DNA from 4 places in the Tepidibacillus sp. HK-1 genome. Region 3 is predicted to be linked to each of the others. Evidence: predicted binding sites of a transcription regulator. Region 3 holds the regulator's gene; each other region holds the start of a gene.
What was found. Region 3 encodes LexA, which represses DNA repair genes until DNA is damaged. Its sites were predicted from a motif close to CGAACATATGTTCG; they were not measured.
Positions count from the first base shown of each region.

Region 1: the regulator LexA is predicted to act here: its motif matches at 1,682-1,695, upstream of BEN26_RS12240 (YhjD family protein).
Region 2: the regulator LexA is predicted to act here: its motif matches at 1,650-1,663, upstream of BEN26_RS05580 (DNA polymerase IV).
Region 4: the regulator LexA is predicted to act here: its motif matches at 1,737-1,750, upstream of pcrA (DNA helicase PcrA).

Region 1 is NZ_BDGM02000027.1:7,429-10,646, reverse strand. It holds gene BEN26_RS12255 (N-acetylmuramoyl-L-alanine amidase) at 1-257, opposite strand, end outside; gene safA (SafA/ExsA family spore coat assembly protein) at 416-1,069, shown strand; gene BEN26_RS12245 (CBS domain-containing protein) at 1,165-1,605, shown strand; gene BEN26_RS12240 (YhjD family protein) at 1,748-2,125, shown strand; gene BEN26_RS12235 (hypothetical protein) at 2,109-2,441, shown strand; gene BEN26_RS12230 (hypothetical protein) at 2,913-3,218, shown strand, end outside.
Region 2 is NZ_BDGM02000008.1:13,142-16,359, reverse strand. It holds gene BEN26_RS05595 (KamA family radical SAM protein) at 1-624, shown strand, start outside; gene BEN26_RS05590 (hypothetical protein) at 684-1,163, shown strand; gene BEN26_RS05585 (DUF1292 domain-containing protein) at 1,263-1,574, shown strand; gene BEN26_RS05580 (DNA polymerase IV) at 1,748-2,986, shown strand; gene BEN26_RS05575 (YolD-like family protein) at 2,983-3,218, shown strand, end outside.
Region 3 is NZ_BDGM02000010.1:73,063-76,280, reverse strand. It holds gene BEN26_RS06905 (dicarboxylate/amino acid:cation symporter) at 1-632, opposite strand, end outside; gene BEN26_RS06900 (hypothetical protein) at 780-980, opposite strand; gene yneA (cell division suppressor protein YneA) at 1,035-1,301, opposite strand; gene lexA (transcriptional repressor LexA) at 1,459-2,076, shown strand; gene glnA (type I glutamate--ammonia ligase) at 2,159-3,218, opposite strand, start outside.
Region 4 is NZ_BDGM02000005.1:136,172-139,389, forward strand. It holds gene pcrA (DNA helicase PcrA) at 1-1,720, opposite strand, end outside; gene BEN26_RS04000 (YitT family protein) at 1,920-2,516, shown strand; gene BEN26_RS04005 (hypothetical protein) at 2,761-3,218, opposite strand, start outside.

The DNA.
Region 1 (3,218 bases), on a different contig from region 3:
ATGACATTTAGATCCCTTCCATCCCAAATTAAACCATCAGGAGAAATGGTAAAATGTTCACCAATGTCACTCCAACCTCTTGTTTCAGTATGGTACCTCCAAATGGCTTCAATTGTTTTTTCTCCTTGATAATCAGTTTTTCTCGGTTTCCAAGTATGGTGAATCTGAATATGATTGATAGGGCGTGTGAAGTTGAAGTTACGAATGAAACGATCAAATTCATCAAGCGTATAGGCTTTAAAATATCTGTTTACCAATTCAATCACCTCCTTCTGTAACTCTATATATTAATATGATTTTTTTCGTCCCATCGGTGACAAGCGATTGCCCCTTTAGGTTTAAGAATGAAAAAAGAAAAGAAAACACAACATAATCTCGATGGAAAAAATCTAATGAGATGAAATGAGAGGAAATGATGAATATGCAAAAATATAGTTTTCGTTGCTTTATTTTTCGTTCGTTTGTATTAACACTTTTACTTTCCTTTTTAACAATAGGTTGGAGTTTTCAAGCTACAGCTCAAGGGACGAACACCTATACAGTTCAACCTGGTGATAGCCTTTGGAAAATCGCTGTTAAATACCAAATAGGGCTATCGGAAATCATTGAGGCCAATCCACAAATTAAAAATCCCAATCTTATCTATCCAAAGCAAAAGGTGATCATTCCAGTTATTGATCGAATTAAGAGCATCGAACACCAGGTTATTCAACTCGTAAACCAAGAAAGACAAAAAGCAGGATTAAAACCTTTACGTGCGAACTGGCAGTTATCCAGGGTAGCTCGTCACAAATCTCAAGATATGAGGGATCAACATTATTTCTCTCACATTTCTCCTACCTATGGTAGCCCTTTTGATATGATGAGAGCGTATCGAATTTCCTTCTCCTATGCTGGTGAAAATATTGCGATGGGGCAAACCACGGCATGGCAGGTGATGAAGGGTTGGATGGGAAGTTCAGGACATCGGCAAAATATTTTAAATCCAAATTTTACAGAAATAGGGGTAGGCTATGCTGAAGGTGGGACTGGCAAATATTATTGGACCCAAATGTTTATTAGGCCGTAAACTGAACGGTCACTCTCGAACTGATGATAAAATGTATAGAATACTCTTTAGGTCTCTGGGTTATGCTAAGGAGAGATTAGAAAGGAGGAAATTAGATGACGACATTACGTGATATTATGACCACGAATGTAGCTACAGTTTCACTTCAAGATAATGCTTATGAGGTAGCACAAAAAATGTCGCAGTTAAATGTGGGCGCTATTCCAGTAGTAGATGGTCAAAATGTAATTGGTATGATTACAGATCGTGACCTTGTATTGCGTGGATATGCCGAAAAACGCTCAGGCTCTTTTGCAATTGATGGGTTAATGTCAAAGGATGTAGTCGTTGGGACACCAGACATGGATGTTCATGAAGCTGCTCGCCTAATGGCAGAAAAGCAAATTCGTCGCTTACCTGTAGTGGAAAATGGTAACCTTGTAGGAATCGTTTCCCTTGGTGATTTAGCAGTAAGAAATATTCATATTGATGAAGCAGGACAAGCATTAAGTAAGATTTCCGAACCGGCACAGCCTGGTACACATGGAACCCTTTAATTAAGGAATAAGTGAAAACCTAAAGTCACAAGGGAGTGAATCTCGTTAATCACTCCCTCATTTTCCCTCTTCTAATCGAACGTTTATTCGCATATAATAGAATTATAAACACCAATTAAGTTATTTTCATGGGGGAATGAGCATGTTAATGTATCCAAAGGAATATCTAGATTTTTCCCATTTGGTGAAGCAGTATGTGATTCTACATATTATGCTTAAAGTACTGGAATTCGACCGTAAAATGATTCAACAATCGGCTTGTAAATTAACAAGGGTTTATCAAGATACATTATTTGAGGTGCAAAAGAAAATCGAAAAAGATTTACGATCGATTAAGAGACAAATGAAAGAGTTAGGAGGGATGGTAATTGAAGAAGAACAACAACGGACGGTTCGCATTGTAAAAGCAAAATTTCGCGGTTTTATCTATACACACCGATTCTTAAATTACATGCTACAGGCTGAAAGTGAACAATTGTTTAAATCCTATGTATTACAAGGGGATGACCAGAAAAAATGATCAGCCTGATGAAATCCTGCCCCAAAATGGATATAATAAAAATGGAAAAAGGTTACAAGAAAATCAAGATAGAGAAATAGGAGTGAAAAAGCAAATGACAAAGGAAGAAATCCTAAAGGAATTACAGGAAAAAGAGTTAGACGATATCATTGAATTGATTGAGGATGCCGAAAATGGATACCTAGAGGAATTGGAGCTAGTTGAACAAATTGGCTTAATGTATGACCCAAAACTAAATGAAGAGGTTCTAAACCTTTTAAAAAGCCTAGGCGTAAAAATCACTTACGTCGAGGCCGATGATGAGGAAGAGGAATAGAATGGGGAAAGGACAAGGCAGATTTACCCTTCCCGGAAGGATGTGCCTCTACTTTGAGCTTGTGAGAGCCATCCTTTTTTCACCCCTTTTAAGTTGGGAAACTTCACCTTAAAAACTAGATTTAATTGAAGTACATTATATCAAAGTTTCCCAATTTACGGCAAACGTTGTATAAGGTATGATAATTATATAATAAATCTCCAGCTAATAGCAATTATTCATGTTAGCTTTTAGCTTTTATCTAGTTAAATGAATGGGAATTTTAGGGATTCCCAATGTTAACTTTGCAAATGACAAATCAAAAGAAATTGAAATAGAACCTGGTGTTTATCAAATAGAAGCTACTCAAGATGAAATTACTAAGTATATTACTATACAAATATGGGCAGGTGTACCATAATGGGGCATCACAAGGAACAATGCCTTATTAAATTAAACGCCATTCGGGGTGTTTTCCTTAGGATGTGAAGTATGGGTAAAAAAATAATAATCTCAATATCAGTATTAATAACTTTATCTATTTTCTTCTATATTTTATCAATTAACTTATCACCGGAAAAAGTAGTATTAAAAGTAATTAATAAAATTGAGGCAGGAAACCAGTTAAAAGAACAACAGAAAGTTACAAAAGAAATATCAAACGTTTTAAACTATTTTAAATCAAATAAATTACCATCCCCACATATCTTTGTTCATAAAGCAGAAAGTGATAATGTAACTACTGTAATTGGTGTTTTTACATCAGAAAAATATAATCCAGACGGTAACGTAAATAGT
Region 2 (3,218 bases), on a different contig from region 3:
ACAAGAATTCCAATGATTTTACCTATGAGGATTACAGACTCACTAGTACATCTTCTAAGCTCATATCAAATTTCAGGTAGAAGAGAAATCTCTTTAATGACCCATTTTGAACATCCTTATGAGGTTACGCTTGAAGCGATGAAAGCTATCCAAAAATTAAGAAAAACTGGAGTTCAGGTTTGTAATCAATCCATTTATACGGTAGAGAATGCTAGAAGGTTTGAAATGTCTGCATTAAGAAAGCAATTGCGTCTAATTGGAGTGGATCCTTATTATTCCTTTAATGCTAAAAAGGATATTCCTGAAGAAAGAGTACCTATTGCACGGATGATCCAAGAACAAAACGAAGAGTCCCGTTTGGCGCCAGGAATCGATCGTTCCGATGAGGCGGTATTTGATATACCAGGAATGGGAAAAAACTACTTAAAAGCTTCCCAAGAGCATGAACTGATTATGATCCTAGGCGATGGTTCAAGAGTATATGAATTTTATCCTTCAGACGTCAATTTATTCAACAAAAGGTCATTTCTATATCGAGATGTTCCTATTTTTACTTTTCTTCAACAATTAGCCCATAAAGGGGAAAACCTTAAGGATTATCAATCCATCTGGTATTATTACTAAAAACAATAGTATAATGGTATTTGTTGTGACTGTAAATGATACTGGAAGGATGTTGATGGATGAACAAATGGTTTGAACAATTTACTCAACTTTCACTAGAAGAAGAAAAAATAGAATTTAAAAACAAATTAGAGGCAGTTGGTTTTACTGCCATGAATCAATTGATTCAAGATTTTTATGAAAAACTAAAAAATATGGACGAATTAGAGTTTGATCAAATAAAAAAATGGTTACAATGGGGGAGTGAACTTTTCCCGAATTTGAGTGTTATTAGTCCTTCTTGGGAAAATACATGGCAAGACTTAGCAAAGATTTATGATGTAAAAGTAGGGTATTTCATGGAAATTCCTAAAGAGCAAAGGGATGGAGAATGGCAAGTTTTGTTTGATAACCCCTTTTCAACTGAAGGAGTTGTCTGCCACCCTCGCAAGACCTTTAATGAAGCCACTTATTTAGCTGCTAAGTATCAACTTTATATGAAAAAGGCTGAAATTGTTGAATTACAAAAAATACAGTTATCCTATATGAAAAGAGGCTAATTTCTTAGAAATTTTAGTTTTGAAAGTTTTTCCTTGACTGTTGTTATTTGTAATGATACGATTAAACAGCTAATTGATAAGAAAAGAGGATTGATTTAGATGAGTGAACACGATCACAACCATAACCATCATCACCATGACCACCATCATAACCACGATCACGACCATGAGCATAAAGTGGTATTAGTTGATGAAAATGGACAAGAAAAAGAATTTGACATTGTTACTTGGTTTGAAGTAGAATCTCAAGAATATGTCGTTTTAGTTTCTGCTGATGCCGATGATGATCAAGAAGGGGTCATCTTAAAAGTTCAAGAAGAAAATGGCGAAGAATTTCTTGTAGATATTGAAGATGACGAAGAATGGGAAAAAGTATTATCTGTCTACGAACAGTTAATTCAAGAAGACTAAAAGAAACCCTCTACACTGGAGAAACTCTCCAATGTGGAGGGTTTTTGCTATAGAATAAATTAAAAATAAATAAAAGGAATATATGTTCTAAAAAACGAAGAATTGAGGTATAATAAAATAAGAACATTAGTTCCTTTTAATCACTTTTGTGGGTATATTGGAGGTGTAACATAATGGACAAAAAGAAAAGGGTTATTTTTTTAGTGGATATGGAAAGCTTTTATGCCTCTGTTGAAATAGCCTCCAACCCTGAATTAGTCGGAAAGCCTGTTGTGGTTTGTGGAGATCCGGAAAAAAGGCATGGAATTACTTTAGCTGCAAATCCTTTGGCCAAAAAGGCAGGAGTAAAAACAGCAATGCCTCTTTGGGAAGTGAAAAGTGTTTGTCCACAGGCTCAATTTGTAAGGCCACATATGGGGAAATATATTGAAGCATCTCTTCAAATTACGGAAATTTTGTATGAATTTACTGATCAAGTTGAGCCTTTTTCTATCGACGAGCAATTTATGGATGTAACAGCAAGCCAAAGCTTGTTTGGGTCCCCTCAGCATATGGCAAAAATGATTCAAAAACGAATCTGGGACGAAGTAGGTGTCAGGGCAAGGGTAGGAATTGGTGAAAATAAAATCCAAGCAAAGATGGCATGTGATCGATTTGCCAAGAAAAATCTTGAAGGAATTTTTGAATTAAATAGTACCAATTATATGAAAAAAACGGCTTCTTTAGCTGTTGATGAGTTGTTTGGAGTCGGTTCAAGAATGAAAAGAAATTTATATAAAATAGGAATTTATACCATAGGGGACTTAGCCAAAAGGCCACTTGAGGAAATGAAAAAAAGATGGGGTGTCAACGGTCATATTTTATGGTTAAGTGCCCATGGTATTGACTACTCACCAGTAAAAAATGATTCTACAGAATTGCAAAAAGGGGTAGGTAATAGCATTACTTTACCACGAGATTATATCTATAAAGAGGATATACAGGTCGTTTTGTTGGAATTAGCAGATGAAGTATGCAGGCGGGTAAGAGCTCTTCATAAAAGAGGTAGGACGATTAGTCTTTCATTTCGAGGAGCAGATTTTAATCATCCTACAGGATTTCATCGCCAAACTACAATTCCTTTTGCAACCAGTGATACCATAGAAGTTTATCAAGCTAGTTTACAGTTGCTTGAACATTTTTGGGATCGGCAACCAGTAAGAAGTATAGGGCTAAGTCTGGATCAACTAGAGGATGATCGGGAAATTCAGCTTGATTTATTTAGTCATCCTATTAAGAAGTTACAATTAGGGAAAACAATGGATGAGATTCGCGAGCGTTATGGAAAAACAGCGATTTTTCGAGCTTCTTCTTTATTGTCTTCAGGCTTATTATTTGATCGAGCTACAAAAATAGGAGGGCATGAAGCATGAATAGAGGAAATTTATTATGGACAGGTAGCCGTATGATGCTAACAGAACATCGACAATTGTTGAATAAAAGGTTGAGAGATATCAACAAAAAACAAAAGCCACTATTGGATGAGCAACAAAAGGAACAAATGGTGCAAATCATTTCTGAAGCGATGGTGAATGATCTAGAAGTCATCATTACTTTGTTTGATCCCTATCATGAAAAAAGGATCACCGGAAAGGTATTAGGGAT
Region 3 (3,218 bases):
ATGATCCCTAATCCTTGTGTTGCAATCACAGAAGCCATTAAGGAAAAAACGCCTATAGGTGCTAGTCTTAAGATAATTCCCATAATCTTAAAAATAACTTCATTTGCACTATCGATAAAGACAGAAAACGGTTTTCCCTTTTCTCCTGCAAGAGTAACTCCTAATCCTAACAATAATGCCGTTATAATAATTTGAACCATATGGCCTGTGCTCATCGATTCAAAAGGGTTGCTAGGAATAATACTTAATAGCCATTCAGATAAAGGAAGGCCTTGCTTTCCTTCAACCTTTTGTTGAAGCATTTCTACGCCTATTCCTGGTTTTAAAACATAAGCCACAATCAAACCAATGATAAGAGAAATAACTGAGGTAAAGATATATAAAAACAGTAATTTAATGCTATATCTCCCTATTTTCTTGATGTCACCCAAACTTGACATACTCGTTACTAATGAAACAAGCACCAATGGTACTACTATAAATTGGATCAATTTAATAAAACCAACGCCTACTAGATGCAGAATGTTTTTATCCAAAAATTGAATCATTTCATCAGGAACTAGAAGGTTGATAAAAAATCCTGCCCCTATACCAAGTATCATCGCTAAAAAGATTTTCGTAGATTGATTCATTTTTATATATCTTCCTTTCACTATAATAGGGTGCTACGTTAAATGATTATAATGAAAGTTTGAAATTTAATCAATGCAAGAATGTGCTGATGGTGAAAATAGTAAAGAGTAACACGCGGTTACTCTTTGTTTAAAAAATTAACCTATCTAATCATATGGAAGGTATCCATTGATTAAAGTTTCAACATGATGATATGGATTGAAATCATCAAATCGACCATAAGAATAATGGAGGACTTCCTCTCTTCCAGTTGATTCATTCACATTCACTCGACTTATCTGGTATTCCTCTTGTGGAAAAAAATGCGGATCTACCCTTGGAATATCATTAGGAAACCCAGGTATCATCTTATCCCTCCTTTATAATACATTATGTCTAAAAGAAGAATATTTTAGTATAAATTAGTCTAGAGGAATCTTAAGCACTTGGCCAGGATAAATCATTGCTTCTGATAATTCATTTAATTCTCGAATGTTGTATATCAATTCCCTAAAATCCATTTTGCCATTGTAATAAGGTTTGGCTATTGACCATAATGTATCACCTTCTTGGACAATTACTTCAATGTATTGTGGCGTTTTCTTCTGATTAATTTCCTTTCCATACACGATTGTTGAGATCACAAACGTTATTAAAATAACAAATAAAACTATTAAAATCCTTTTCATAAGAACCCTCCGAACATTTATTCTTAATTATAATTTTATTATATTTTAGAACAAATGTTCTTGTCAAGCTAAAATTTCGAACGAGTGTTTGCGCAATCGATTGATTTATGTTATAATAAAAAACAAGAAAGATATGGTATTTCAGAGGTGAATGATGATGAATAATTTATCGAACAGACAAAAGGCAATTTTTGATTTTATTAAACAAAAGGTGAAAGAAAAAGGTTATCCCCCATCAGTTAGAGAAATTGGAGAAGCTGTTGGTTTAGCCTCTAGTTCAACAGTACACGGGCATTTGTCTAGATTAGAAAAGAAGGGCTTAATTCGAAGAGATCCTACAAAGCCTAGGGCTATTGAGATTTTGGTAGATGATGATTTACCTAAGATGGACAAAGAGATGGTTAGAGTTCCATTGATAGGAAAGGTTACTGCTGGAGAGCCTATCACTGCCATTGAAAATGTAGAAGATTATTTCCCACTACCTGCTAGTATTGTAAATGGTGATGACGTTTATATGCTTGTTGTTCAAGGAGAAAGCATGATTGAAGCCGGTATATATGACGGAGATTATGTGATTGTTCGCCAGCAACCTATAGCTAATAATGGGGAAATTGTCGTAGCCATGACTGATGAGGGAGAAGCAACGGTTAAGAGATTTTTTAAAGAAAAAAACCATATTCGACTTCAACCTGAAAACTCAACGATGAAACCTATTTTATTACCACAAGTGACTATTTTAGGAAAGGTAATTGGATTATTTAGAAATATTCACTAACATTAGTAATTCTACTATAAATCCCCCTTCTCCATAAGGATGAAGGGGGATTTCATTTTAAATTAAGAATAGATTTAATTTTTTAATATAGCTTCATATATTGGTCTCTTTCCCATTGATGAACATGGGTCCTAAATAGATCCCATTCAATTTGTTTAGCCTCAACAAAATGCTCCACTGCATGGCTACCTAGCGCAGATAGAATGACTTCATTCTTTAAAAGTTCATGAATAGCTTCTAATAAAGTTGCTGGTAAATTATCTATTCCTTCTGCAATTCGTTCTTCCTCTGTCATAACGTAAATGTTACGATCGACAGGAGCTGGCAATTTGATTTTATTCTTAATTCCATCTAATCCTGCTTTCAATAGTACAGTTAAAGCTAAATATGGATTGGCTGATGGATCTGGATGACGCACTTCAATTCTCGTACTTAAACCTCGGGAAGCAGGGATACGAATTAAAGGACTTCTATTTTGTGCGGACCAAGCAACATATACTGGAGCTTCGTAACCTGGAACTAATCTTTTATATGAATTCACTGTTGGATTTGTTATTGCTGCTAATGAACGCGCATGTTTAAGTATGCCTGCAATAAAGTATCTAGCTGTTTCAGATAACCCCAATGAATCGTTTGGATCATAGAATGTATTCTCATTACCTTTAAATAAAGAAAGATGATTATGCATTCCTGAGCCATTCACACCATATAAGGGTTTTGGCATAAAGGTAGCATGTAAACCATGTTTACGAGCTATCGTTTTTACGACTAGCTTAAAAGTTTGAATGTTATCTGCAGTACGAACAGCATCAGCATATTTAAAATCAATCTCGTGCTGACCTGGAGCTACTTCATGATGAGAAGCCTCAACTTCAAATCCCATTCTGTCTAAAGTAAGTACGATATCTCGTCGGCAGTTTTCACCTAAATCTACAGGAGCTAAATCAAAATAAGCTCCATTATCGTTTAATTGTAACGTAGGTTCTCCTTTTTCATCCGTCTTAAATAGAAAGAATTCTGGTTCTGGTCCAACGTTCATAGCAGTAAAACCTAATTCTTCAGCTTCTTTTAAAGCCCTTTTTAAAATTCCCCTTGGATCCCCTTCAAACGGAGTACCATCTGGCATATAAATATCGCAAATT
Region 4 (3,218 bases), on a different contig from region 3:
CCAAGAAGACAACAGGAAATTCAAGTCCCTTCGCACTATGAAGGGTCATCATCGTAACACCTTTCTCTGCTTCAGCTTCATCCATTTGATCTACATCACTCACAAGTGCAATTTCTGTTAAGAAGGTCACTAATGATTTATCTTCACTTTTATTTTCAAATTCTAATGTGACAGAGAGTAATTCTTCAATATTTTCCAAGCGACTTTCTGCTTCCAGAGTTTTTTCTTTCTTTAATTCTTCACGGTAGCCTGTTTTCTCAATCACCTGTTCTGTTAATTCTGAGACCCCAAGATAATCTACCATTTGACTAAATTGAGAAATGATCCCTGCAAATTCGCTCACCTTATTGGCTGCTTTTGCACTTAAACCGATAAAATCGACAACTTGAATAGCAGCAAACATCGATATGCCTTGAGATGCAGCATATTCTGCAATTTTATCTACTGTTGCAGCTCCAATCCCCCGTTTAGGGACATTGATCACTCTACGTAAACTAATATCATCATCTGGATTGACGATTAAGCGAAGATACGCCATGATATCCTTGATTTCTTTGCGATCATAGAACTTGGTACCGCCAACCATTTTATAAGGAATATTCGATTTGATAAAAATTTCCTCAATCACACGAGTTTGGGCATTTGTCCGATATAGGACAGCAAAATCATGATACTGTTTTCCTTTGTCAATACCATCTTGAATCACTTTGGCAATAAAATAGGCTTCATCATGTTCATTCATCGCTTCGTAAAGCGTAATTTTTTCTCCTTGAGGGTTCTCTGTCCAAAGATTTTTCTCTTTACGCTGAAAATTATTTTTAATGACCTCATTGGCTGCACGCAGAATATTCTTCGTTGAACGGTAATTTTGTTCCAGTTTTATCACTTGAGCATTAGGAAAATCCTTTTCAAAGTTTAGGATATTTTGAATATCTGCTCCACGCCATTTGTAAATCGATTGGTCTGTATCTCCAACGACACAGATATTTTGATAATGGTCTGCTAACATTTGTACTAATAGGTATTGTGCACGGTTTGTATCTTGATACTCATCAATATGAATATATTTAAATTTATTTTGATAAAAAGCTAATACTTCCGGTACTTGTTGAAATAATTGAACCGTTACCATGATCAAATCATCAAAATCTAAAGAGTGATTCGCCTTTAGCCTTGCTTGATACTTCTCATAAACGGCAAGTACCTTTTGCATAAAAAAGTCGTTCGCTATTTTGGCAAAAGCCTCTGGTGATTTCAGTTCATTCTTCGCTTGACTAATGGTGGCTTGAATCGCCTTTGGTTCAAACTTTTTGTTATCGATATTCAGTTCATTCATAATCTGTTTGATCACGTTCAACTGATCTGATGCATCTAAAATCGAGAAATTATTAGAATAGCCAAGTCGTTGAATATCTTTACGTAAAATACGGACACACATCGAATGGAAGGTAGAGATCCAAATGTCTTCTGCCTGTGGTCCCACTAATCGTGCAACGCGATCCTTCATTTCTCTTGCAGCTTTATTGGTAAAGGTAATCGCTAAGATACTCCATGGTGCAATCCCTTTATATAGTAAATGAGCAATACGATGGGTCAAAACCTTTGTTTTGCCACTTCCTGCTCCAGCTAGGATCAATAATGGTCCATTGATTGTTTCAACCGCTTTTTGTTGTTGTGGATTTAACCCTTTAAAAATATCATTACCTATCATTTGTTCCATTTTCTCCACCCTTTATCGCACGTTTGTTCGTTTTCCGGTTTCTCTACCAAATTATATCGAATCCGTCCCCTTGATTCAATAAGAAGGCAGGATTCAGAAAGTTTTTTTCAGAGTGGGACAATGGTTTTTCGTTTCTATGAATTTTAACAAGCATACAAAAATATACATAAAGAGATGGACAAAATAGGGGATGAATAAAGTGCAGCTCTTTTCTAAAGCAATTGCGATCCTATTAGGTAGTTTGATCCTTGCGGTAGGAATCAACTTTTTCCTTGTTCCTTTTCATTTATTAGATGGGGGAATGATTGGGATTGCATTGATTGTCAATTATTTGTCAGGAGTGAAGGTGGGCTTAACTATTATTTTATTAAGCATTCCAATATATCTATTGGCTTGGTTTAAATATCGATCATTTTTCTATCATAGTATTCATGGGATGCTCATCTCTTCTTTATTTATCGATGTTTTACGTCCGTATCAATACTATTTTTTGTATTATATAGAACTTGATCCATTAAGCAGTTCGATTATAGGTGGGCTCTTTGTCGGAACGGGAATTGGCATCATGCTCCGATTTAAAACAAGTACAGGCGGCACAGATCTATTAGCCCAATATTTGTCTACAATTCTTCCTATTAACGTTGGCTTGATCATTTTTATGATTGATGCGATCGTGATCTACTTAGGCGGGGTTTTGATTTCGAAGGAAACCTTAATTCTCTCCTTTATTACGATCATGGCAGTCGGTGTGGCCACATCTCTTTTAACCTGGAAGCAAAAGAAGGTGGTAAAATAAGAAATCCTGATATTCGTGAAAACAATGAAAACAATTAAAACCATAGAAATATTATTTTAAATGTTATTTACAATAGTCAATGAACCAATTTTCTAATTCTGTCGTTCCTTGCCTTCCAAGACTTCCTAATAGAACTAAAATTACAAAAGCAGGTAGAACAATGAATGTAAATATTGTATATATTCGGACGAAATATCTTTCAACCAAAGTTATAATCGCAACAATCAAAGTGACCAATATAAAACTATAGTAAACTACCCAAAACCAAGTAGGAAGTGTCGACCCCATTTAGATCATCTCCATCTAATACAAAAAAGTCAGCAATAACATTTATCTTATCATTTGCAATAGCAATTTCTCTCAAAACTCCACTAAGTCGTTTTTCTTTAATAATATTATTGTTTTTGATATTTATTTTCGTTAATAGTCCAGAATCTATTGAAGTGTTATGGATAACATATAAAAAATTATCTTTTACAACCAACTTAATTGGCAGTTTTTTTGTTTTTATATAGCGTTTATTCCCGGTTTTCATGTTAAACTCTAATATTTTATTCCCAGGTTCCGATGGTATTCCTGTAACAGGTACGTATAAATTCTCTTTATAAATCTTTTCTTTTTGTAAGCCACCAATATCGAGATTGATTTCTTCTACAACATCCCAATTTTGCGAAAATAGAACTATTTTACTTTTATTGTAAA